Regions from separate parts of the Devosia rhizosphaerae genome, predicted to be linked through region 2. Evidence: riboswitches for the same ligand, from Rfam matches in the RefSeq annotation. Region 2 holds a riboswitch; the other holds the start of a gene.
The links. A riboswitch is a leader RNA that binds a small molecule or an ion and turns the genes downstream of it on or off. The one in region 2 is predicted to bind thiamine pyrophosphate.

Region 1: linked by a shared signal. The riboswitch ahead of thiB (thiamine ABC transporter substrate binding subunit) and the one ahead of QOV41_RS03580 (YkoF family thiamine/hydroxymethylpyrimidine-binding protein) in region 2 are both predicted to bind thiamine pyrophosphate.

What each region holds. Positions count from the first base shown of each region.
Region 1 is NZ_CP126539.1:978,496-989,163, reverse strand. It holds gene QOV41_RS04775 (coiled-coil domain-containing protein) at 1-1,270, shown strand, start outside; gene QOV41_RS04770 (DUF6476 family protein) at 1,272-1,604, opposite strand; gene QOV41_RS04765 (RluA family pseudouridine synthase) at 1,603-2,631, shown strand; gene rpoH (RNA polymerase sigma factor RpoH) at 2,796-3,668, shown strand; gene QOV41_RS04755 (thiamine diphosphokinase) at 3,727-4,425, opposite strand; TPP riboswitch at 4,446-4,543, shown strand; gene thiB (thiamine ABC transporter substrate binding subunit) at 4,613-5,617, shown strand; gene QOV41_RS04745 (ABC transporter permease family protein) at 5,625-7,235, shown strand; gene QOV41_RS04740 (ATP-binding cassette domain-containing protein) at 7,222-7,863, shown strand; gene QOV41_RS04735 (hypothetical protein) at 7,860-9,980, opposite strand; gene QOV41_RS04730 (adenylosuccinate synthase) at 10,028-10,668, opposite strand, start outside.
Region 2 is NZ_CP126539.1:732,151-742,818, forward strand. It holds gene QOV41_RS03565 (hypothetical protein) at 1-168, shown strand, start outside; gene QOV41_RS03570 (hypothetical protein) at 794-1,162, opposite strand; gene QOV41_RS03575 (alpha/beta fold hydrolase) at 1,119-1,940, opposite strand; TPP riboswitch at 1,993-2,104, shown strand; gene QOV41_RS03580 (YkoF family thiamine/hydroxymethylpyrimidine-binding protein) at 2,095-2,703, shown strand; gene QOV41_RS03585 (ABC transporter permease) at 2,720-3,514, shown strand; gene QOV41_RS03590 (ABC transporter ATP-binding protein) at 3,511-4,260, shown strand; gene QOV41_RS03595 (ABC transporter substrate-binding protein) at 4,264-5,271, shown strand; gene QOV41_RS03600 (NtaA/DmoA family FMN-dependent monooxygenase) at 5,268-6,068, shown strand; gene QOV41_RS03605 (LLM class oxidoreductase) at 6,065-6,571, shown strand; partial or broken gene QOV41_RS03610 (IS110 family RNA-guided transposase) at 7,057-8,098, opposite strand; gene QOV41_RS03615 (LacI family DNA-binding transcriptional regulator) at 8,263-9,291, opposite strand; gene QOV41_RS03620 (alpha-L-rhamnosidase) at 9,341-10,668, shown strand, end outside.

The DNA.
Region 1 (10,668 bases), 250 kb from region 2:
GGTGGGCGCGGGGCACGGTGGCTGGGCCAGCGGAGTTGCCATTGGGGATATTCCTGCGGTAACGAACCCGCGCGGGTCCGGAGTTGCGATGGTCATCGAGAACATCATGTATTTCGCGCTGGGGTTGTTTGCCGCGGCGCTGATGGCCCTGATCATCATGCCGGCGGTGTGGAAGCGCGCCGTGCGCCTGACCAAGCGTCGCATCGAGGCGGCAACGCCCATCACCATGGCCGAATTCCGCGCCGACAAGGACCAGTTGCGGGCCGAGTTCGCGCTGACCACGCGCCGTCTTGAGATGACAATTGACGGGCTGCGCAAGCGGCTCGCCGAAGAACTGAGCGACTACAATCAAAAGCGTGCCGAAGCCGGCATGTTCAAGGCCGAGAACCAGCGGCTGGTCTCGATCGTGGCCGACCTGGAAGCGCGCGGGGAAGATCTGCGCATCCGGGTGCAGGAGCTCGAACGCGAAAACACCGATTTTGCTCAGCGCCTGCGCATGCGCGAACGCGACCTGGAAACGCGGACTGCGGAGTTGCAGTCCTTGCGGGAAGCCCTGCGGGGTGACCTGCCGCAAGGCACCGAGCCTGGTGGAACGGTGCTGTCGGGAGACTATGACGAGGATGTCGACCGGCTGACAACGACGCTGGCGATTGAACGCAAGCGCGCCGCCTTCCTTGAAGAACAGGCCAATAGTCTCCTCGCGCGGCTGGAAACCTCCGACCGGCGTAGTGCCGAAGCGACCGCGGCCATTGCCCAGATGCGCGCCGCCCTTGCCAAGCGCAGCGACGGCAACGACATCGATGCCGATGAGCTTGCCGCGGCCGAAGCCCGCATTGCCAGCGCCGAAAGCCGGCTAAATGCCCTGCTGGACGAAAGCCGGCCCGTCTCTGACGCCGGAGAAACGGAAACCCAGCCGGGGTTACTCGCAGATGAGCTGAGTGCAGAAGACGATCTGGACGCTGTGCGCCAAAAGGTGGCCACGGTGGAGGCCAGCATCTTGGCGGATTGGGGCACGGAGAAAATTTCGGAAGACCAGCTGCGGGACCAGTTAAGGGACATTGCGGCGGGCGTCACCCGCATCGTCTATTCCGCCGACGTCCAGCCCACCAGCGCACCGAGCGATGAGAGCCTTTTCGATCGCATCCAGCGCTTTGCCGATGACGGGCCAGAAAACCAGACGGAAGCGAAACAAGACGACCTGCCTGCCCCCGATCGCTCGGGTGCCGTATCGGATCGCATGACCGCGCTGCGGGAAATCCAGAGTCGTTAGGCTACTCGGTGGCTATGACGATCGTGCGGACCAATTCCCCGGTAGCCCGGTCGAACAGGGCGAGATGGGTGATGCCGTCCAGCCGATAGGTGACATTGATCGTCCCATCGCTCACAACCGCGGCAGCAACTTCGGCCGCCGGGGGCAAAACCACTCTTTCCGCGACGCTGGGCGGCGGCGCGTCACGCGTGATCCGATAGACAAGCGCGAACGCAATCGCCATAAAGCCCAGAACCATTGTGCCAATCGCAATTAGGAACGCGCGGCGCGCCTTGCGCAGCGCGGCCTCCGCCTCTGGAGAGAGCGGCTCGTTGGCAATTTCAGGATCGTTCATGGCCGAAAATACCGATCTAGAGTTTGAGGGCGACGAGGTCGAACTCGTCGTCGACGAGGCGCTGGCGGGCGGGCGGCTCGACGCTGTATTGGCCAAGGCGCACGACGTCCTGAGCCGCAACCGGATCAAGGATCTGATCCTGACCGGCGCCGTCACCATCGACGGCGCGGTCGTTAGCGAGCCCAAATACCGGCTAAAGACCGGCGAGACAATCACCCTTGTCGCGCCACCGCCTGAAGATCCCGAGCCGCAACCCGAAGACATCCCACTCGACATCCTGTTCGAGGACGACCATCTCATCGTCATCAACAAGCCCGTAGGCATGGTGGTCCACCCTGCCCCGGGTTCACCCTCAGGGACGCTGGTGAATGCGCTAATCCATCATTGCGGCGCATCCTTGCAGGGGATCGGGGGCGTTCGCCGGCCCGGCATCGTCCATCGGCTCGACCGCGACACCTCAGGTGTCATGGTGGCCGCCAAGACCGAAAAGGCACACAAGCATCTTTCCGACCAGTTCGCTGACCATGGCAGGACCGGACCGCTGCATCGCGCCTATATCGCCTTTGTGTGGGGTATGACGGAGACGGCTAAAGGTAGTGTCGACGCGCCATTGGGCCGGGACGCCAACAATCGCCTGAAGCAGTCAGTGCGCAAGGATGGACGCGAAGCGATCACCCACTACTTCGTGCAGGCAAGATTTGGCGACCCCGGCTGGGACATCACCCGTGTCGAGTGCCACCTCGAAACCGGCCGGACGCATCAAATCCGCGTTCACATGGCTCATATCGGGCATCCGCTGGTCGCCGACAGCGTTTATGCATCTGGATACGCCACCAAGATCAATCGTCTGCCTGCCGAGCTAGCGACGCCCATTCAGGCGCTGGGCCGCCAAGCTCTGCATGCCGCCGAGCTCGGTTTCGAGCATCCGGCAACCGGAGAAGAGATGTTCTTCGAGGCGCCTTTGCCCGAGGACCTGCAGAAGCTGGAGGACGCATTGGAACCATTCAACAAGGCTTTCGCCCGTTAGCGGGAACTGATCACCGCGTCATACATTTGTAGCGATTCTCGCTCTTACAATCGCCCAAGTGCGTCCTTATATCCATCGTAGTCTGACGATGGGCCGACAACGGACATCATAGGACTGTCTTCCGCCCGCGTCAGCGGGGGAAATCAAAAAGGGGGTGCGTTCATATGGCCCAAACCAATCTTCCCGTCCTCTCATCCGAAGGGGGCTTAAGCCGCTATCTTCAGGAAATCCGGAAGTTCCCAATGCTGGAGCCGGATGAAGAATACATGCTGGCCAAGCGCTACAAGGAGCACGCCGACCCCGGCGCCGCCCAGAAGCTGATCACCAGCCATTTGCGCCTCGTCGCTAAGATCGCCATGGGCTATCGCGGCTATGGCCTGCCCATCTCCGAGGTGATCTCGGAAGGTAATGTTGGACTGATGCATGCGGTGAAGCGCTTCGAGCCAGAAAAGGGCTTCCGCCTTGCGACCTACGCGATGTGGTGGATCCGCGCCGCTATCCAGGAATATGTGCTGCGCTCATGGAGCCTGGTCAAGATCGGCACCACTGCCGCGCAGAAGCGCCTGTTCTTCAACCTGCGCAAGGTGAAGGGGCAGATCGCTGCGCTCGAAGACGGTGCCCTACACCCCGACCAGATCAAGCAGATCGCCACGACGCTCAAGGTCACCGAAGACGACGTCGTCTCGATGAATGCGCGGCTTTCCGGCGACGCTTCGCTCAATTCGCCCATGCGGGCGGATGAGGGCTCGTCGGAGTGGCAGGACTGGCTGGTGGACGACACACCCGACCAGGAAACATCGCTGGGCGAGAGCGAGGAATATCGCGAGCGCATGGGTCTGCTGAACAACGCCATGGACGTGCTGAACGATCGTGAGCGAGCCATCTTCCAGGCGCGTCGCCTGCAGGAAAATCCGTCCACGCTCGAGGAGCTGGCGCAGCAATATGACGTGAGCCGGGAGCGTATCCGGCAGATCGAGGTCCGCGCCTTTGAAAAGGTGCAGGACGCGGTCAAGGTTGCGGCGCGCGCCGACGCGTAACGATCACTATCTCAATTAGCGAAGGCGGGCTCCGGCCCCCCTTTTTTGTTGCTTCGTTTCAGGCGCCGACTGGCATCTCGACAAGATCCCAAAGCCGTTCCTTGCCCAGGATCAATAACCAGGGGAGATCGGAAGCCGGCACAATCTCGACGCGCCCGCCCAGCCCCTGGTTCGACGTGCCGATAAGGCCGCCTGCTGCGAGCGTCAGTCCATCCACCGGATAGAGCAAGCCGGTGGAGCGGGTGAAGCTGATGGGGACAAGGGGGTGGACCGACACCCGTTCGCCGGCCCTGGCCTCGAAGGTGATGGTGCCCGTGACTGCCAGCGCCACATCAACCTCATCGACGAGGAGCAGGCGGCGGCTGGGGGCGAATTGCAGGACGGCGCTGAGCGCAGCAAGCGTGTGATCGAGCCGCTTGCCCGTGGTGCCCAGCGCCAGGGTCACGGGAGCCTTGGTACAATAGAGCGCCTTTTGAAAGTCGGTGGTGATCTGCTCGGGAATATGGATGACGCGCGTGCGCTGTTCCCACCCTGCCCGGTCCACGAGGGAATCGAGATCCCCGATGATCGCTGCCGGAGTAAGTCCGGCCGCACCGATCGCGTTGCCGCCACCATCGGCTCCTACCAGCGCAATGCCACGCTCTGCCAATTCGCGTAAGAGCGCTGGGTCGACGACACCGCCACCCACAATCGCCAGCGGCGACGCGAAGGCAAGGACCTCGAGGGCCTGTTCGACGATAGTCCCTTGTGCTGTCACGGAAGTCTCATTAAGTCTGGGGCGTCTCGCTGGGGTGTTCCGGATTTTCCGGAGCTGAGAGTTACCCATTGAACCTGAACCAGGTCATGCTGGCGGAGGAAGTTCGAGATGGCAAGGGCGTCTCGTTTTCGTCCTCGCCATTGACGCATCCCCTTCTTCATGGCCGCAAACGATGAAGGGATGACCCATGGTCAAATCTGCCCACCTCATTGCTGCGGTCCTTTCCGGACTGCTTGCAGCGCCCGCCCTTGCCCAGGACGCGCCGACGCTCACTGTCTACACCTATGATGGCTTTGCCGCCGAATGGGGCCCCGGCCCCAAGCTCAAGGAAGGCTTCGAGGCGGTGTGCGATGGCTGCACGGTGAACTGGGTGGCGGCCGACAGCTCCATTGGCACGCTGCGGCGCGTGCAGCTGGAAGGCGAGACCACCGAAGCCGACGTCCTCGTGGGGCTCGATACCGCCATTGCCGGGGAGGCGCGTTCGACCGGCCTTTTTGCCGATCATGGCCTGGACCTCAGTGGCCTCGACCTGCCGCAGGCGTGGTCGGACGAGCAGTTCGTGCCGTTCGACTATTCCCACTTCGCCTTTGTCTACGACACCGACAGCGTCGATAATCCACCCAGCTCCTTCGAGGAACTGATTGCGCTGCCCGAGGACTTCAAGATCGTCGTGCAGGATCCCCGTTCGGCGACGCCGGGCCTCGGGCTCGTACTCTGGATCAAGGCCGCTTACGGCGATCGCGCGGCGGAGATCTGGGAGGGCCTGGCGCCCCATATCCTCACTGTCACCCGCGAATGGAGCGAAAGCTATGACCTCTTCCTCAGCGGGGAAGCGGACATGGCGCTGAGCTATACCACATCGCCGGCCTACCACATCATCGCCGAGGACGATGCGAGCATCGCAGCGGCGCTGTTCGAGGAAGGGCACTTCGCCCAGGTGGAAGTCGCCGGCATTCTCAAGTCGTCGGACAATCAGGAGCTCGCGCGCGAATTCCTTGACTATCTCGTGTCGCCTGACGCGCAGGTAATCATCGCCATGAACAATTGGATGTTCCCGGTGGAAAGCGATGCAGAAATCGATCAGGCTTTTGCCGAGCTGCCGCAGCCAGAAGAGACGCTGAACCTCTCCGACGCGGAAATCGAATCCAACCGGCAGGCCTGGATCGACGAGATGCTGACCGCCATCCAGTAGGCATCCCATGGCCGTTTCCCCACTGGCCGGAACGCTGCCGCGACGCCCCCTGCGGGTCGCGGTGGCCACCGGGCTGGCGCTTGCCATCGGCGCGCTGATCGGGCTGCTGCTCTGGTCGATCCTCGCCGCGGCAACGGACCAAGGCTCCGGATCTTCCAGGCTCGACATCGCCCATCTGGTGCGGATGACCGCCATCCAGGCGGGGCTGACCACGATCATCTCGCTGGTTGTGGGCATGGGCTTGGCCTGGGCGCTGAACCGACTGCGCTTTTTTGGCCGCGAGCTGGTGGTGGCGCTGTTTGCCTCGGCCATCGTTACGCCGGGCATGGTGGTGGCGTTCGGGCTCCTCTCCATCTGGGGCCGGAATGGCTGGATCAATCAGCTCAGCGAAGCCTTGTTCGGGGCGCCGATCGGTAACCCGGCATTTGGGCTCTCGGGCATTCTCTTTGCCCATGTCATTCTCGATGCGGCCTTTACCGCACGCATCATGCTCGCGCGTCTCGACGCCATACCCGACGCGCGGCTTAAGACCGGCCAATCGCTGGGGCTATCGGCCTGGGCGCGCTTCCGCATCATTGACTGGCCGGCGTTGCGCGGCACGGTGCCGGGCCTCGCGGCCATCATCTTTCTCCTTGCCTTTACCAGCTTTCCAATTGTCTTGATGCTGGGCGGTGGTCCCGCCAACCAGACGCTGGAAGTGGCGATCTATGCCGCCGTCCGACAAGATTTCGATCTGACCGGTGCCGTGCGGCTGGCGGCGACGCAGATCGCCATCTGCTCGGCAGTTATTCTGGCGGCCTCGGCCATGGCGCCGATCACCACGAGTCTTGGTTCCTCCACACTACCGCGCTGGCGCGATGCCGGCTTGGCCCGCCTGCTGCAGGCCATTGTGCTGACGCTCTGTCTTCTTGCCTTCCTGCTCCCGCTCATCGCTGTTCTCGTCGACGGCATCGGACCTGACATGATCTCGCTGCTTTCACGACCCACCTTCTGGTGGGCCGCGTTGAGCAGCTTGGGCATCGGCACGGCCTCCGCCCTCCTGACGCTTGCCCTGGCTTTGGCGTTGGCTCTGGGCCGCGCAGGCACCAGCAATGGCGGACTGCGGACCGCGCTGGGAACTCCGGCCTTTGCCTATCTGGCCGTTCCCGCGGTGGTATTGGCGCTTGGCTTCTTCCTCCTGGTGCGAGCCTTTGGGATCGCTCCGGCGCATGCGGCGCCTGCAGTGGTGATCCTGGGCAACAGCCTGCTTGCCCTGCCCTTCGCCATGGCAACCCTGGGGCCGCCGCTCGAAGCGATAAACCGGACCCGGGGCAAGCTCATCCGTTCGCTGGGCCTGACCGGATGGCAGCAGTTCCGGGCCATCGAGTACCCCCTGATCGGCCGTGATCTGGGCATCATGCTGGCACTTGCCTTCTGCTTCTCGCTGGGCGATCTGGGCGTGATCGCGCTCTTCGGCACACAAGACTTCCAGACCTTGCCTCTGATGATGTTCCGCGCCTTGGGGGCCTATCGCAGCAATGACGCGGGTGGGATCGCCGCCATTCTCCTCGTGGGCACCATCGTAGCCTTCATCGGCCTGCCCAAACTCTTCGAAAGGCTCGCCAATGCTGCGCGCTAATTCGCTCACCTTCGCCTATCTAGGGCAGGCACGTCCATACCAGTTCAGCTTCTCTGCCGAACCTGGCGCGGTGACCGCAGTCTCGGGCGCCAGCGGTTCGGGCAAGTCGACATTGCTCGATCTAATCGCCGGATTTCAGCGCCCAATATCTGGCGAGTTGGCGCTGGACGGGCGTGACCTGCTTCCCCTTGAGCCGGAGCAGCGACCCGTCTCACTACTCCTGCAGTCCGAGAGCTTGTTCGATCACCTCTCGGCCGCCAAGAACGTCGTTTTGGGCTTGCCGCGTAGCACCCCAAGGGCAGAAGCACAGAGGGCCATTGCCTCAGCGCTGAGCGAGGTGGGGCTAAAGGGGATCGGCGCCCAACCGGCAGCGACGCTTTCAGGAGGCCAGAAACAGCGGGTGGCGTTGGCGCGGACCTTGCTGCGCGAACGACCGGTGCTGCTGCTCGACGAGCCCTTCTCCGCACTTGATGACGATACCCGAGGCGTCATCCGGGAGCTGGTGCGCGACCTCACGGTAAGGCATGGCTGGCACACCATTCTCGTCAGCCATCACAGCGATGACATCGCTGCGATTGCCAATCGTCAGTATCACCTCAATGGGGGCCGGTTGGTGGAGCTGGCTTAGCTCTCCCAGCTAGCAAACACTTCTTGGAACAGCTCCTGCGCATCTTCATCCTTTTCCAGGGTGAGGATGGCATTGCGGCCGGTCCCATAGACCACCGCCAGATCCAGCCAACGTCGATCTTCGAGCAATTGGGTGTTCGTCGCGGCGTCGTCGGGTGAAGCGCTGAGGGCAAAGAGGAAGGAGTTCCCTACGACGCGCGCCGAAGCGCCCACGAGCGGCGTGCCCGGGACCAGTTCCTGATCCTTGAGCAAGACCCCCGGCAGATTGGCAATCGTGCCGCCGATGAAGCTATCGCTGACGTCGAAATCGACTTCCATGAGGTGGCTGGCGGGAAGGCTCGGGTCCGAGTTCTTGCGGATGGTGATGTTGACGCCGAGATTTCGGGCCGGAATGCTCGCACTGCCGACCAGTGTCGGCAGTCCCAGTTCGTCGGTGCCCTGGCTCCATTCCACCGTCCCGGAGAACGGAACCGCGCCGCTCTGGCCATTAGCGCTGGCTTCCAACAGCAGCGACTGGCTCCCGGCGAGTACCGCCGGATCAGCCGAAGCTGCCGGATCATCGGCCTGAGCAATCGCCGTTTCACTATTGGGGAGGCGCTCTTCGGTCTTGGTCTCGCCATCGGCTGAGGGCAAGGCTGTCTCGGTGCCATCGGGTACGACCGGTTCGGGCACCAGACGGTCCTCGCCTTCGAGGTTTTCGATCGTGTTAGCCGGCTCGGCGAGAGGGGTCGTTGCAGTATTGCCGGGACCGGTTGTGACATCGGTCACCGGCTCGACCGGCGTGGAAGGGGCCGGGTCCATGGTTGGGGTCTGCGGGTCCGGCTCAATCGCAGCTGTGTCGGTCACCACCGGTTGCGCCTGTCCAAACATCTGGTCGAGGTCGACATAGCCTTCGCGCCAAGCCCAGAACCCGGCACCACCAGCACCGGCCAAGAGCACGGCGAACACCACCAAAAAGATAGTGAGGCCGGCGCCGGAACGAGCTTCCTCAGGCGAGACTGCGGGACCAGGCTCCTCGCCCGCTTCGGTCGGCTGCTCTGGAGGCACGGCGAACATCGACGAGCCCGATTCGGCAGGTGATTGTTCGGGGAGCGAGGGGCCATACTCACCGCGCGCCTCACGGTCCAGAGTCTCGATGGCGCGTTCAATCGCGCCCTGCGCTTCGTGCGCATCGGGTTCGGCCGCCTCGACCTCGACCTCGCGCACGGTGGACAGCGCCGTTTCAACCGGCGCTATGGCTACCGGAGTGCTATCCGCCTGGCGTGCCAGCGCCCGGTTGCCCAGGCTCGGCTCAGCGCGCGCGGCGGTCCGTGGCGCTTCTGTTCCGGGACGCGGCCCGATGGGGGCATTACCCTGTCGCGGCTCGATGCTGACCGGCTTCATGCTGCCGCTGATAGGCCGCAGCGGCACTGGAATCGACGAACTCGGGCCTGAACGATTGGGATCCGCCCGGGTCACGATCGAGGGCATGGCCCGAACTTCGGGCTTCCGCGTTTCGGCAGTAGAAGGTTCTGTGGGTTGGGTCGGCTCTACCGCTTCGACCGAGGTGCCGGTGCTCGCGGCCGCCTGAGCGATAATGTCCTCGATCGACATGGCGGAAGCCGCTGCCGGCGGCTCGGCGGCGGCTTGCTCAGTCGGCTGAACCGCAGTCTTTCGTTCGGGAGGATTGGGCCTCCGTGGTGAGCTAGGCGGCTGCTGCAGCACTTCGCGCACGCCGGGCATCACCTCCGGCTCGGATTCGTCCGGCACGGATACTTCGGCCGGAGGCGGTTCGGACGCCATTACCGGCTCTGCAACTGGCTGTTCGACTGCGCGCGCGGGCGGTGGCGGGGCCGCTGCCTCTGGCGCGCGCTGCGGCTCGAGCGCACGCGTCAGCTCGGTGTTCTCCCGGCCCAGGCTGATAATGGCTTCGCTGGCTTCCTGCTCGACTTGGCGGATACAATCCTCGAGCTGCAAGCGGTGCTGCGTGATCTCTCGGGCCGGCAAAGGGGGCGTGATCGAGCGGAGCTGACCGACCAGAGCCGAACGCGCCTTTTCGTAGACCGCGCGACGAGCGGCTCCGTTATTCTCCGGCAGCGCCGAGATCGCCCGGCGCAACAGCTCTTTGTAGTCCGCCATTGGTTACTTGGTACTCACATTTCAGCGACGTGTTGTAACAAAAACACTCAATCTTGGAATGGGTCAACGACGAGGATCGTGTCTGCGCGCTCCGGACTTGTGGAAAGCATGGCCACCGGTGCGCCGATCAGTTCCTCGATATAGCGAACATACTTCACCGCCTGCGCCGGCAGCTCAGCCCAACTCCGCGCACCGGCAGTGGTCTCGGACCACCCTTCCAGCGTTTCGTAGATGGGCTTAACGCGGGCCTGTGCTCCCATTGAGGCAGGAAGATAATCTATGCGTGATCCGTCGAGTTCGTAGGCGACACAGACCTTGATCTCCTTGAGGCCGTCGAGAACGTCGAGCTTGGTCAGGGCAATGCCGGAGATACCGGAGGTCCGGACCGTCTGGCGCACCAGCACGGCGTCGAACCAGCCGCAGCGGCGCGGACGGCCAGTGTTGACGCCCACTTCGCGACCTACGGTTGCCAGATGACGACCTATCTCGTCATCGAGCTCGCAGGGGAACGGTCCTTCACCGACGCGGGTCGTGTAGGCCTTGGTGATGCCAAGCACATAGCCAATGGCAGTGGGACCGAGACCCGAACCGGCAGCCGCCTGACCCGCCACCGTGTTGGACGAGGTAACAAAGGGATAGGTGCCGTGATCATTGTCGAGCAGCGCACCCTGCGCCCCTTCGAAAAGTA
Region 2 (10,668 bases):
TCCAAGTTCGCCATTGAAACTGCGCTTCGCGACCGGGGCGTGCAAACCACTGGCGTAGAAGAATGGAGCGGTCTCATCCGCGCCTGGGTCCCGAACGGGCATGGCGGCACGAGCATGCTGTTCTTTGATGCCGACACCTTGCAGCCGGTGACACCGGGGCGAAGCTGAACCGGCCCTATGGAGGCGGCCACGCCGCCTGCAGCCCTCTTTGGGAATGGTCATGTGTTGTTGAGCGGTAGCTAATAAAATGGGCAACCACGTAATCAGCAGGAATGACTGCAGGGGGGCGGCAACTGCCATCGGGCCAGATTTGGCTGAACGCCTGCTATTCCGCCTTTGGCTCCCGAAAGCATAGGTAATCGGGATCGCTCTGATCATGAGACGGGCTGTTCCAATCGTCGGCGCTGGCAGCTCGGCGAGCCGGGTCCGCCAGTCGGGCGTCATGCGACGGATCATCTGCTCCAAGCCGTTCTTGATCTACTTTCCATACACTTTCGGCGCGGCTTGATAGCTGCCGAGGCAGGTTTGAGCGCCACCTTCTGCTTAAGATGGAAGGTTGCCCCAGGTGGGGCGTTATCGATCATTTGCCGTCCTGTGCCCGATCCTTGCTGCATCGAGGGGGGCTTGGTCCCCAATAGGACCAAGCCGCTCTTGGGAAGCGCGAAGCTCCACATCCCCTAAATTGCAACATGCGGAAGGCCATCAAGGACAACGAGGGGATGGCAAGCGGACTGGTCGCGCTCGGGCGGCCCAACCGACTTGTCCGCAGATCGCAGTTTTTGCTGGCGCTCCGTTACACTGCCAATGCCGGAGCTCTAGCGTTGTTGGAGTACAGCACCTGCGTTTCGTGCCGTTTGCCCGTTATGCGGTCAAACAGGTGCAGACTGGTCGGCTTGGCCGCCAGTCTAACAGCTTTGCCTTCGAGCGGCTCCTCGCTTGGTGCAAGCATGACGGCGATGTCGGTTTCCCCCACTGCACAGCACAGTAGGCAATAGGCGATCCGCCGAGTTCCTCGACGAGCTCTACAGTTTGGTGGCAGAAAGGCCTCGCGCGGCACTGTTTCGAAGATCCGTTGCAGCCGCGGGTCGTCAGAACTGCTTTGGCTGGCCATCAGCTCGCTATACAGACGACGCGCGTCGATCAGGTGCTTGGTTTCTTCCATCCGCACTCCTTTGATGCGTCCAGTGGCCCAGCAAAGAGGTTCGCCACTGCACCGGCACATCCAGATTGGCACAATGGCCGCCCCGCTTCAGCTCGACGAATCTGAGATTGGGAGAATCTAGGAGCTTCTCCATATCACCTTTGAGGCGCAGGTTGACGGCTCGATCGCGCCCACCCCTAAGCACCAGCAAGGGCGGGTTGAATGCCCGGGCACTTTCCAGGAAATCATAGCGGCGGATATTGGCGGTGATTGCCGCGCCGGCTACGACATTGAACTGGCGCATTGCCTTTTTGATGATTGCCCCGCCCTGAGGGCTCCTGGTGGTGCCGCGTGCCGTTAACCAGGCGATCACCGGCGCTCCCGGCAGGAAGACTAGGCGCAGTGCCAGCGAGGTCGCCGCCGGCAAGTCGAGGGAGAAGCAGGTGCCGAACAGCGCCAGCGTCTCCAGTCGCTTCTCGGCCGGCGTGCCGAGGAGATAGAGAGCCAGGATGCCCCCCAGCGAATTGCCGACCCAGTGCACCTGACCGGCGCCAGCCTGGTCCAGGATATCGAGCAGGTCCTGCGCCAGCGCCGGACCTGTGAAGCCCGTAGGATCAATTTTGGCGGGTACCCCAGACAAGCCATGCCCGCGGAGATCTGGCACCAGGACGCGGTGGCCCTGGCGAGAAAAGGCAATCGCCTCAGCGTGGAACTGCTCGCTGGATGCGCCCAGCCCGTGCACCAGGAAGATGACGGCGCGGACTTTATCGTTTGCGCGAATTACGTTTGATCGGCTCAGATGGACCCCGTTGAGAAGGCTTGCATTTGAGGAACTTCAGCGCATAAGGTGTGGCCATCCACAGGGGTGCTCCGTAGGTCGGGGCTGAGATGAGGGCAGATAGCCTTCGGACCCTATAGCTGATCTGGGTAATACCAGCGGAGCGAGGCGGGCGATGTTTTCTGGCGCACAGATTTCCCTATATCCCATGACCGACGACTTCGTCGGCGTCATCACGAGCGCCTTGTCCGCGCTCGATCCCTATCGCGAGCAGTTGCGCATCGAGACCGACGATATCGCGACGCTGCTGGTCGGTCCCCCAGAAGTGCTGTTCCCGGCCATGCGCGACCTGTTCAGCGCCGCCGCGCGCAGCGGCAAACATTGTGTCCTTTCGGCTACCCTTTCGCGCGGCTGTCCCGGCGAGCCCGACGATGCCATCTGCGCTTCGTCGCATTTCGATGGCCCGGTCGCGCCCTTGGCCGAACGGCAGACGACAGCGCTGGCCGCGGTGCAGAATGCCCCCGACATGGACGTGTTTTCGGTCGCCCAGCTCTCGCTTTACGTGTTGGGGCAGGGCAACCACATGGACGAAATCTATGGCTGCATCGACTTTCTCAAGCAGTCGGGTACGTTCGAGAAGTCCAAGCATTTCGCCACCAAGCTCAATGGCGATACCGGTGCCCTCTTTGCCACCATTGAGCAGGTTTTCTGCCGCTTCGGCCCACCGGAGGGCCATGTCACCATCGACCTGACGGTTTCGGCCAACAGCCCCAGCGCCCGCTGAACAGGAAGGCCGATTCATGTCGAACGCCGCCTTGCCGGGCCTGCTCGCGCGCCTCTTCGGCCATGCCGGACCGGCCGTAGCCTCGGTCTCCACACTGATCCTGGGCTGGGAAGCCTATGTGCAGCTTTCGGGCATTTCCGCAACCGCTTTGCCCGCGCCGTCGCGCATCATCGTCCAGGGTTTCGAGCAGCGCGAGGCCCTCGCTCGCCACACCCTCGCAACGCTTCAGGCCACGACCTTCGGCTTTGCTTCTTCGCTCACTGCCGCCTTTGTTTTCTCGATCCTCATTGATTTTTTCCGGCCGCTACGCCGGGCTTTGTTTCCCGTCTTCATTATCACCCAAACCCTGCCGCTCGTGGCCATCGCGCCGCTGATTGTCTTGTGGTTCGGCTTCGGCCTCACACCCAAGATAGTTCTGGTGGCGCTCGTCACCTTCTTCCCCATGCTGGTGGCCCTCGCCCAGGGCTATGAAGCCACCGACCACAATATCTCGGCGCTCCTTGCCTCCATGGGTGCCTCCCGCTGGCGCATCTTCGTCATGGCTCGGCTGCCCTCCGCCTTGCCCTATTTCTTTGCGGGCCTGCGCATCTCGATCACCTATGCGGTGGTCGGCGCCATCTTTGCCGAATATGCCGGCGCGGCCCGGGGCCTGGGCATTTACATCCTCAATGCCAAGAACAATTTCCGACCCGATCTTGTGCTCGCCGCGGTCTTTGTCAGCGCCACGCTTACGCTGCTACTGTTCAGCGCAACCGTGCTGTTGCAACGCGCCGCCATGCCGTGGGCTCGCCTGACGGAAAGCCGCCCATGAGCCCGGCCCGCCTTGACCTTAAAAACCTGCGCAAGAGCTTCGGCCCCACTGACGTCCTCGCCGATGTCAGCCTCAGCGTGCAACCGGGCGAATTCGTCTCCATCCTTGGCCCTTCCGGCGCCGGCAAATCCACCATCCTGCAATTGCTCACCGGCGCGACTACGCCCGATGCTGGCGAGATGCTGCTCGATGGCCAACCCCTCACCCCAGCGCAACACCGGTTCGCGTTCATGCCGCAGGGCGATGCGCTCATGCCCTGGCGGCGCATCATCGACAATACGACGCTTGGCCTTGAAATCCAGGGCGTCAGCCGTCAAGCCGCCCACGCCAAGGTCGCGCCGCTCTTTGGCGAATTCGGCCTTGCCGGCTTTGAAAACCACTATCCCGCCCAGCTTTCGGGCGGCATGCGTCAGCGCGCCGCCTTGCTGCGTACTGTCGTCCAGCAGCGCTCCATGCTCCTGCTCGACGAACCCTTCGGCGCGCTTGATGCCCTGACCCGAACCCAGATGCAGTGTTGGCTGGCCGATATGTGGACCCGCCACCGCTGGACAGTCCTCCTCATCACTCATGACGTGCGCGAAGCCGTGCTCCTGTCCGATCGCATCTATGTGCTGTCGGCCCGTCCCGCCCGCGTCGCCCATCAATTCCAGGTTCCCCTCGAGCATCCCCGCCAGGTTATCGGGTCACCGGCCCTTGCCGCCCTGGAAGCCGAAGTCTTGCAGACCCTGCTCAATCCAGAGAACTGATCCATGACCCTTTCTCGCCTGATCCCCGCGCTTAGCCTTGCTGCCACGCTCGCCATAACGCCAGCTTTCGCCCAGCCCACTCCCGTCACCATCGCGCTCGACTGGACGCCCAATACCAACCACATCGGCCTCTACGTCGCCGAAGCGAAAAGCTTCTACGAAGAGGCCGGGCTTGCGGTTGAAATTCTCCCCTATACCGATACGTCCGCCGGAACACTGGTCGCCAACCATGTTGCCGATTTCGGTATCCTGGGCTCCATTGGCCTCTTTACCCAGCGCACCGCCGGTGCCGATCTCGTCGCAACCTATGCCCTGGTCCAGACCGAAACCGGGCGTCTCGTCTTCAATGCCGACCGGCAGGATATCCAGACACCTAGCGATCTAGACGGCAAAATCTATGCTGGGTTTGGGAGCGCCTGGGAAAGCGCCCTTATCGGCACGATTATTCGCCACGATGGTGGCACAGGCGAGTTCGAAACTGTCACACTCGGCACCTCTGCCTATGAAGCCCTTGCCAATGGCGCGGTCGATTTCACCCTCGAAGTCTATACCTGGGAAGGCGTTAAAGCCGAGCGTGACGGGCCGGCGCAGCGCGCCTTCCGCTACGCCGATTTCGGCGTGCCTGATCAGCACACCAATTTCATCGGCACCAGCAGCACCTACCTTGCCGCCAATGCCGAAACTGCCAAGGCCTTCATCGGCGCCACCCAGCGCGGCTATGAGTATGCCGTTGCCCATCCCGATGAGGCCGCCGACATCCTGGTCGCCGCCAATGCTGATGTATTGCTCGACCGCGATTTCGTCCGTGCCTCTCTGCAAGCCCTGATCGATGGTCACTATCTCAAGGCCGAAAACGGCACTGTCGGCACTATCGACCCCGCCAAGATGGACGCAGTCGGCACCTTCCTGTTCGATGCGGGCATCCTCAAGGACGGCGATGGCGCTCCGGTAACCGCCAAGCCCGATTTCACCGCCTATTACTCCAATGACTATCTCGGCAGTACGCCATGAGTAACAGCCGGCGCATGGGGCTCAATGCCGTTATATTTGGCTTGGGCAGCCATGAAGCCGGCTGGCGCATGCCGGAGAGCAATGCCTTCGCCTCGACCGATCTCGCCTATTGGATCGACATTGCGCGTCGCGCCGAGAAGGGCGGTTTCGATGCCCTCTTCCTGGGCGACGTGCTGGCTCTACAGCAAAGTGCTGATCGGCATCTTTCCGATGCCATGGACCCGCTGGTCATCCTCTCGGCCCTTGGCTCAGTCACGCACCGCATCGGGCTTATCGGCACCGCCTCGACCAGCTTTGATCACCCGTTTCATCTAGCCCGACGCTTTGCCTCGCTCGATCACATCACCAAGGGCCGGACGGGCTGGAACATCGTCACCTCGTCCAATCCGCTTGAAGCCCGCAATTTCGGGCTCGACGCCATGCCCGATCACGCCGAGCGCTATGCCCGCGCCGTGGACGTCACCGAGGCTGCAATTGCCCTCTGGAACTCGTGGGCCACAGCAGCCCGCATTGCCGACAAGCAGTCAGGCCGTTATCTCGATCCCGCCAAGGTGCAGCCCATCAGCCACGACGGCCCTTTCGTGCGCAGCCAAGGTCCGCTCAACGTCCCTCGCTCACCACAAGGTCGCCCAATCCTTGCGCAAGCCGGTGCCTCCGAAGCCGGCCGTGACTTTGCCGCCCGCTATGCGGACATCGTCTTCACCGTTCAATCTGACCTCACCGACGCTCAAGCCTTCTACCGAGATATGAAGGCGCGCGCGCGGTCCTGCATGGCCGCGCGCCCGAAAGCCTATTGATTTACCCCGGCATCGTACCCATCGCCGCCCGCACCCGTCAGCAGGCCGAGGATCGCCTGGCGCAAATGAATGGCTTCATGGTCATTGAGCACGTGCTGGCCAAGCTCTCCGAGTTCCTCGGTGCCGATCTCGCCCAAGCGGATCCCGATGCCCCATTGCCCGACATGATAGGTGTCAATCCGTCCCAAAACCAGTCGAGCCAAAGCCGCGTCGCCGTTCTGGTCAATATCGCTCGTCGCGACCACCTGACCCTGAGGCAACTCCTTATGCGTCTCGCCAGCGGGCGGGGACATCTGCTCGCCGTCGGTACCGGCGATGATATTGCCGCCACTATGGAGCTCTGGTTCGACAATGGCGCCGCTGACGGCTTCAACGTCATGGCTCCTGTCATGCCAGCCGACCTGCAGAGCTTTGTCGATCTTGTCGTCCCGGCGCTCGTGAATAAGGCACTATTCGAAGTCGACCACCAGCCTACTCTCCGCCAGCGCCTTCGCCTGTCCTAAGTTACGCTGCAGGGCAATCTATCCAGCAGCTATTGAGGCGCCGCGATAAGCCCCATTCTTGCCGTTCAGGCGTCCAGCTCGACCTTCCGGAAATTGTCCGTGGGCAAGGCGAGAGATGATGACCATGAAGGGGTGGACAGCAGACTGGCAGCTTCTCTATCGCGGTTTGTGTCAAGGGCCGAACGGGGTCATCTGCCGCCAAGAGGTGGCATTGTCAGGCTTGGAAGAACGCCGACGAGCGGCGCACGTATAGGGTCACGCTTTGCTGCTTGGCATGAGGTCGTGCCACACGGGGCTCGCGCTTCTCTTCGAGGTCGGCGCCTTGGCCGCCCCATGATGGAGTAAGAAAGGCGGAGTGGATCAATCTTTTGGGCGCCCTTGCCGAGGGGGCAGGGCTGCTGCCAGTACGATCTCACGCCACCTTCGTCCCCGTGAGGACCTCTTTCCTGCCGAGGCAGAACCGTCAGAACTTCTGTAGGGGGTAATCAGGCGATCGCTGCGGTAGGCTCACTACCCCAGCGGAATTCGGTGCCGTCGGTCCACATCCGGTGCAGGATCACCGCCAGGCGGCGCGCCACGGCAACAATGGCACGGCGCTGGCCTCGGCGCTGCGCGACCCGCATGCCCCACGCCTTCAGCCACGACCACTTCCCGCGTTGGGTGAGCAGAACCTGCGCGGCCTCGTACAGCATCGTGCGCAGCATGGTGTCGCCGGGCTTCGAGATGCCGCCATCGTAGTCGATTTCGCCCGACTGATGAGGACGAGGCGTCAATCCGACATGGGCACCCACCGCCCTGGAATGAACAAAGCGCTGCGGCTGGTCGACAGTCGCCCGGTAGGTCAACGCAACTACAGCACCGACACCCGGCGCCGTCATCAATCGCCGGCAGACGGGATCATGCCGCACGACGTCGAGCAGCATCCTGTGCAGCCTGGTGAACTCCTGGCGCATGACGCGACGGATGGTCAGCATCGGCTCGACGATGGCGGCAAGCCTGGGCAAACCTTCAACTAGCTCGCGGATACGCGTCTCGAATCCAGCTTGCCCGACCACGCCGACCTTCAGGCCGAAGTTGCGCAAGGTGCCACGCAGGTCGGCGTCAACGTCCAGCATCTTGCGCTGCACCAGCTTGCGCGCAGTCAGCAGCATCCGCTTCTCCTGGCTTGCCAGCGTCTTCACATGCACCGGCTTGAACAGGCCGACGCGCAATCATCTGGGCAATGCCGCGCGCGTCGTGTCGGTCGGACTTGTTGATCTGCTGCGCCTTCAACAGCGACTTCATATGACGAGTCTCGACGCAGATCACGGGCAGGCCCGCTTCCGCCATGCCGTTGACTAGCCACTGCGACAGAGGCCCAGCCTCAATCCCGACGCGGCTATAGTCCACGCCAATCGAACCCAGCAGCGTGAGGATATCGTCCGGCTCGGACGGCACCTTCTGCTCGCATATCACCTCGCCAGCCTCATCGACGACGCACACCGCCGTCTCCTTCACCGACACGTCCAGTCCCACGAAATGCGCCATCGCCGTTGCTCCTTCCTTAGATGCTTGAGGTCAGGTGCGACCTCGTCGGCATCGTACTTGAAAGGGCTGCAGCTTCCTGATCTCAGATCCCACCGCAGCCGCCGCGATACACCATCTTGTAGCTTGGTATTAGCGAAAGCAGACTTCAAACCGTGTTGTGATCGTCAAGGCCTTCTGCCGGAGCTGTTGCGTGCGACAACGCGCGGCGTAACCAGGAAGTGCGCGGTTTCGGTGCGCCCGCGTACGCGCTCGATCAGCATGCGTGCAGATTGAAGCCCCAAAACCTCCCCCGACTGATCGACGCTGGTGAGGGCGTTCTGCGCGAAATCGCAGAACATGGTGTTGTCGTACCCGACAATCGCTAGATCATCCGGGATGCGCAAGCCGAGCTCGGTCGCAACGCTGATGAGTTCGAGGGCGATGAAGTCGGTCCAACAGAAGATGGCCTCGGGTCTGTTGGGGCCGTCCAGCAGACGCCTTGCTGCAGCCTGGATCTCCCGCATGGTTTGGCCCGACCGTACGATGTTGACGGCCGCGCCGGCACCCTGCTCGATCATTTCGCGGCGGTAGCCCATCTCGCGCTCGGGGATGATGGTCGAACTAGTCGAGGCGAGGCTCAGCATGGCAATATTGCGATAACCATTGCCGATGAGGTGCCGCACGACGAGCCGGCCGCCGAGCTGGTCATCATTGTTGACGGTGTCGAAATCGGGATTCTCTGCGGCGTGGTGACCGATGGTCACCAAGGGTTTGCGCTGCGCAAAGGTGGCAAGCTGGCTCTGGTCTTCGGTGGTCCCGATGAGGATCAAGCCGTCCATTTGTCGGTCGATCATGGATTCGATCAGCGCGGTTTCTATGGTTACCGCTGCCTGGCTGATGCCGAGCATGACTTGATATTGCGTGCGCTCAAGTGCGGCATTCACCCCCGCCAATATGTCGGCGAAGAATGGATTGCGGATGTCGCCGAGTACAACGCCAAGAGCATAGGTCTGGCCGCGCATGCCCCGTGCGGAGGCGAGCGGTCGATAGCTGAGCTTGTCCATTGAAGCCCGGACCTTGGCACGTAAGTTGTCGCTTACCCCGTAGGCGTCTCGAAGCACCTTGGACACTGCAGCGACCGACACGCCGGCGTCTTCGGCAACTTCTCGAATCGTCACGCGACCAGTCTTCCGGCTCATCTTCACTTCGCTCATGTGCGCCTCCTCAAGCCTTCTGACAACGTAGAACAGTACACGAGCCGGAATGAACCGGCTCTTGGCGGGGAGGAAGAACGTGCACGACGTGTTGCAGGAACATGCGCCTATGGCGTCGGTGAAGTGGACTGCCGAGATGGTGCGTCCGCTCAGCGACAAAGGCGTGGGCACGCCGGCATCGTTCATCCAGAAACGCTTTGAGCTTGATGATCTCACCGGCAGGGAGACTTTGCGCATCAGCGCGCTGGGGCTCTATCGGTGCTTCATCAATGGCACGCGGGTCGGAAACGATCTGCTGACGCCAGGCTGGACAGCTTACGACAAGCGCCTCTCCTTCCAGACCTACGCTGTGGGCGACCTGCTCAAGGCGGGGGAGAACGAGATCACCATCTGGCTAGCCGACGGCTGGATGCGCTCGCAGATGATGTGGGGCAAGCATCCGATCTACAACGTCTGGGGAGACAAGATCGCTGCCATCGCCGAATTGCGGGCGAGCCCTGAAGCAATCGAATTGCTGCTTGGAACAGATGCCACTTGGGAGAGCGGGGAACTGCCCATCCGCAAGTCCGGCATCTATTTCGGCGAGGCCTATGATGCGCGGCACCCGATCAAGGTGTCGGCCGGAACTGAGCCTGTTGCGTTTGATAGCAAGATTCTGGTCCCGCATGAGACCACGCCGGTTCGGGAGATGGAGGCAATTGCTCCAATCAAGTCCTGGACGGACGAGGCGGGGCGGACCATCCATGACTTCGGCCAGAACATGGGCGGCTATGTCGCCTTTACCGTCAGGGGAGAGGCCGGCGCCCGCGTCGTAATCGATAATGCCGAAATCCTCGACAAGGACGGCAACTTCTACAACGTCAACTATCGCACGGCGGAGTCCACGCTGGACTACACGCTCTCGGGTCAGGGCGAGGAGCAGTATCGGCCGCATTTCACCTTCCAAGGCTTCCGCTACGCGCGGGTGGCGATCACGGGCAATGCCCAGATAACCAAGATCGAGGCCGTGCCAATTAGTTCGGTGACCGAGGTCAAGGCGGAGTTCACCTCGGCTAATCCGCTGGTCAACCGACTGGTCCTCAATACGCTCTGGTCGCAGCGCGCCAATTTCATCGAGGTTCCCACCGACTGCCCGCAGCGTGATGAGCGCCTGGGATGGACCGGTGATGCGCAGGTTTTTGCTGGAACGGCGTGTTACCTCGCCGATGCACAGGGCTTCCTGACCAAGTGGATCCGCGATGTCATGGCGGACCAGCGCGAAGACGGGGCGGTTCCCCATGTGGTGCCTGACCCCACGCGCATGCAGCCCGAACATTATCCTGGCTTTTACGGTAGCACCGGCTGGGGCGACGCCATTGCCGTCGTGCCCTGGCAGCT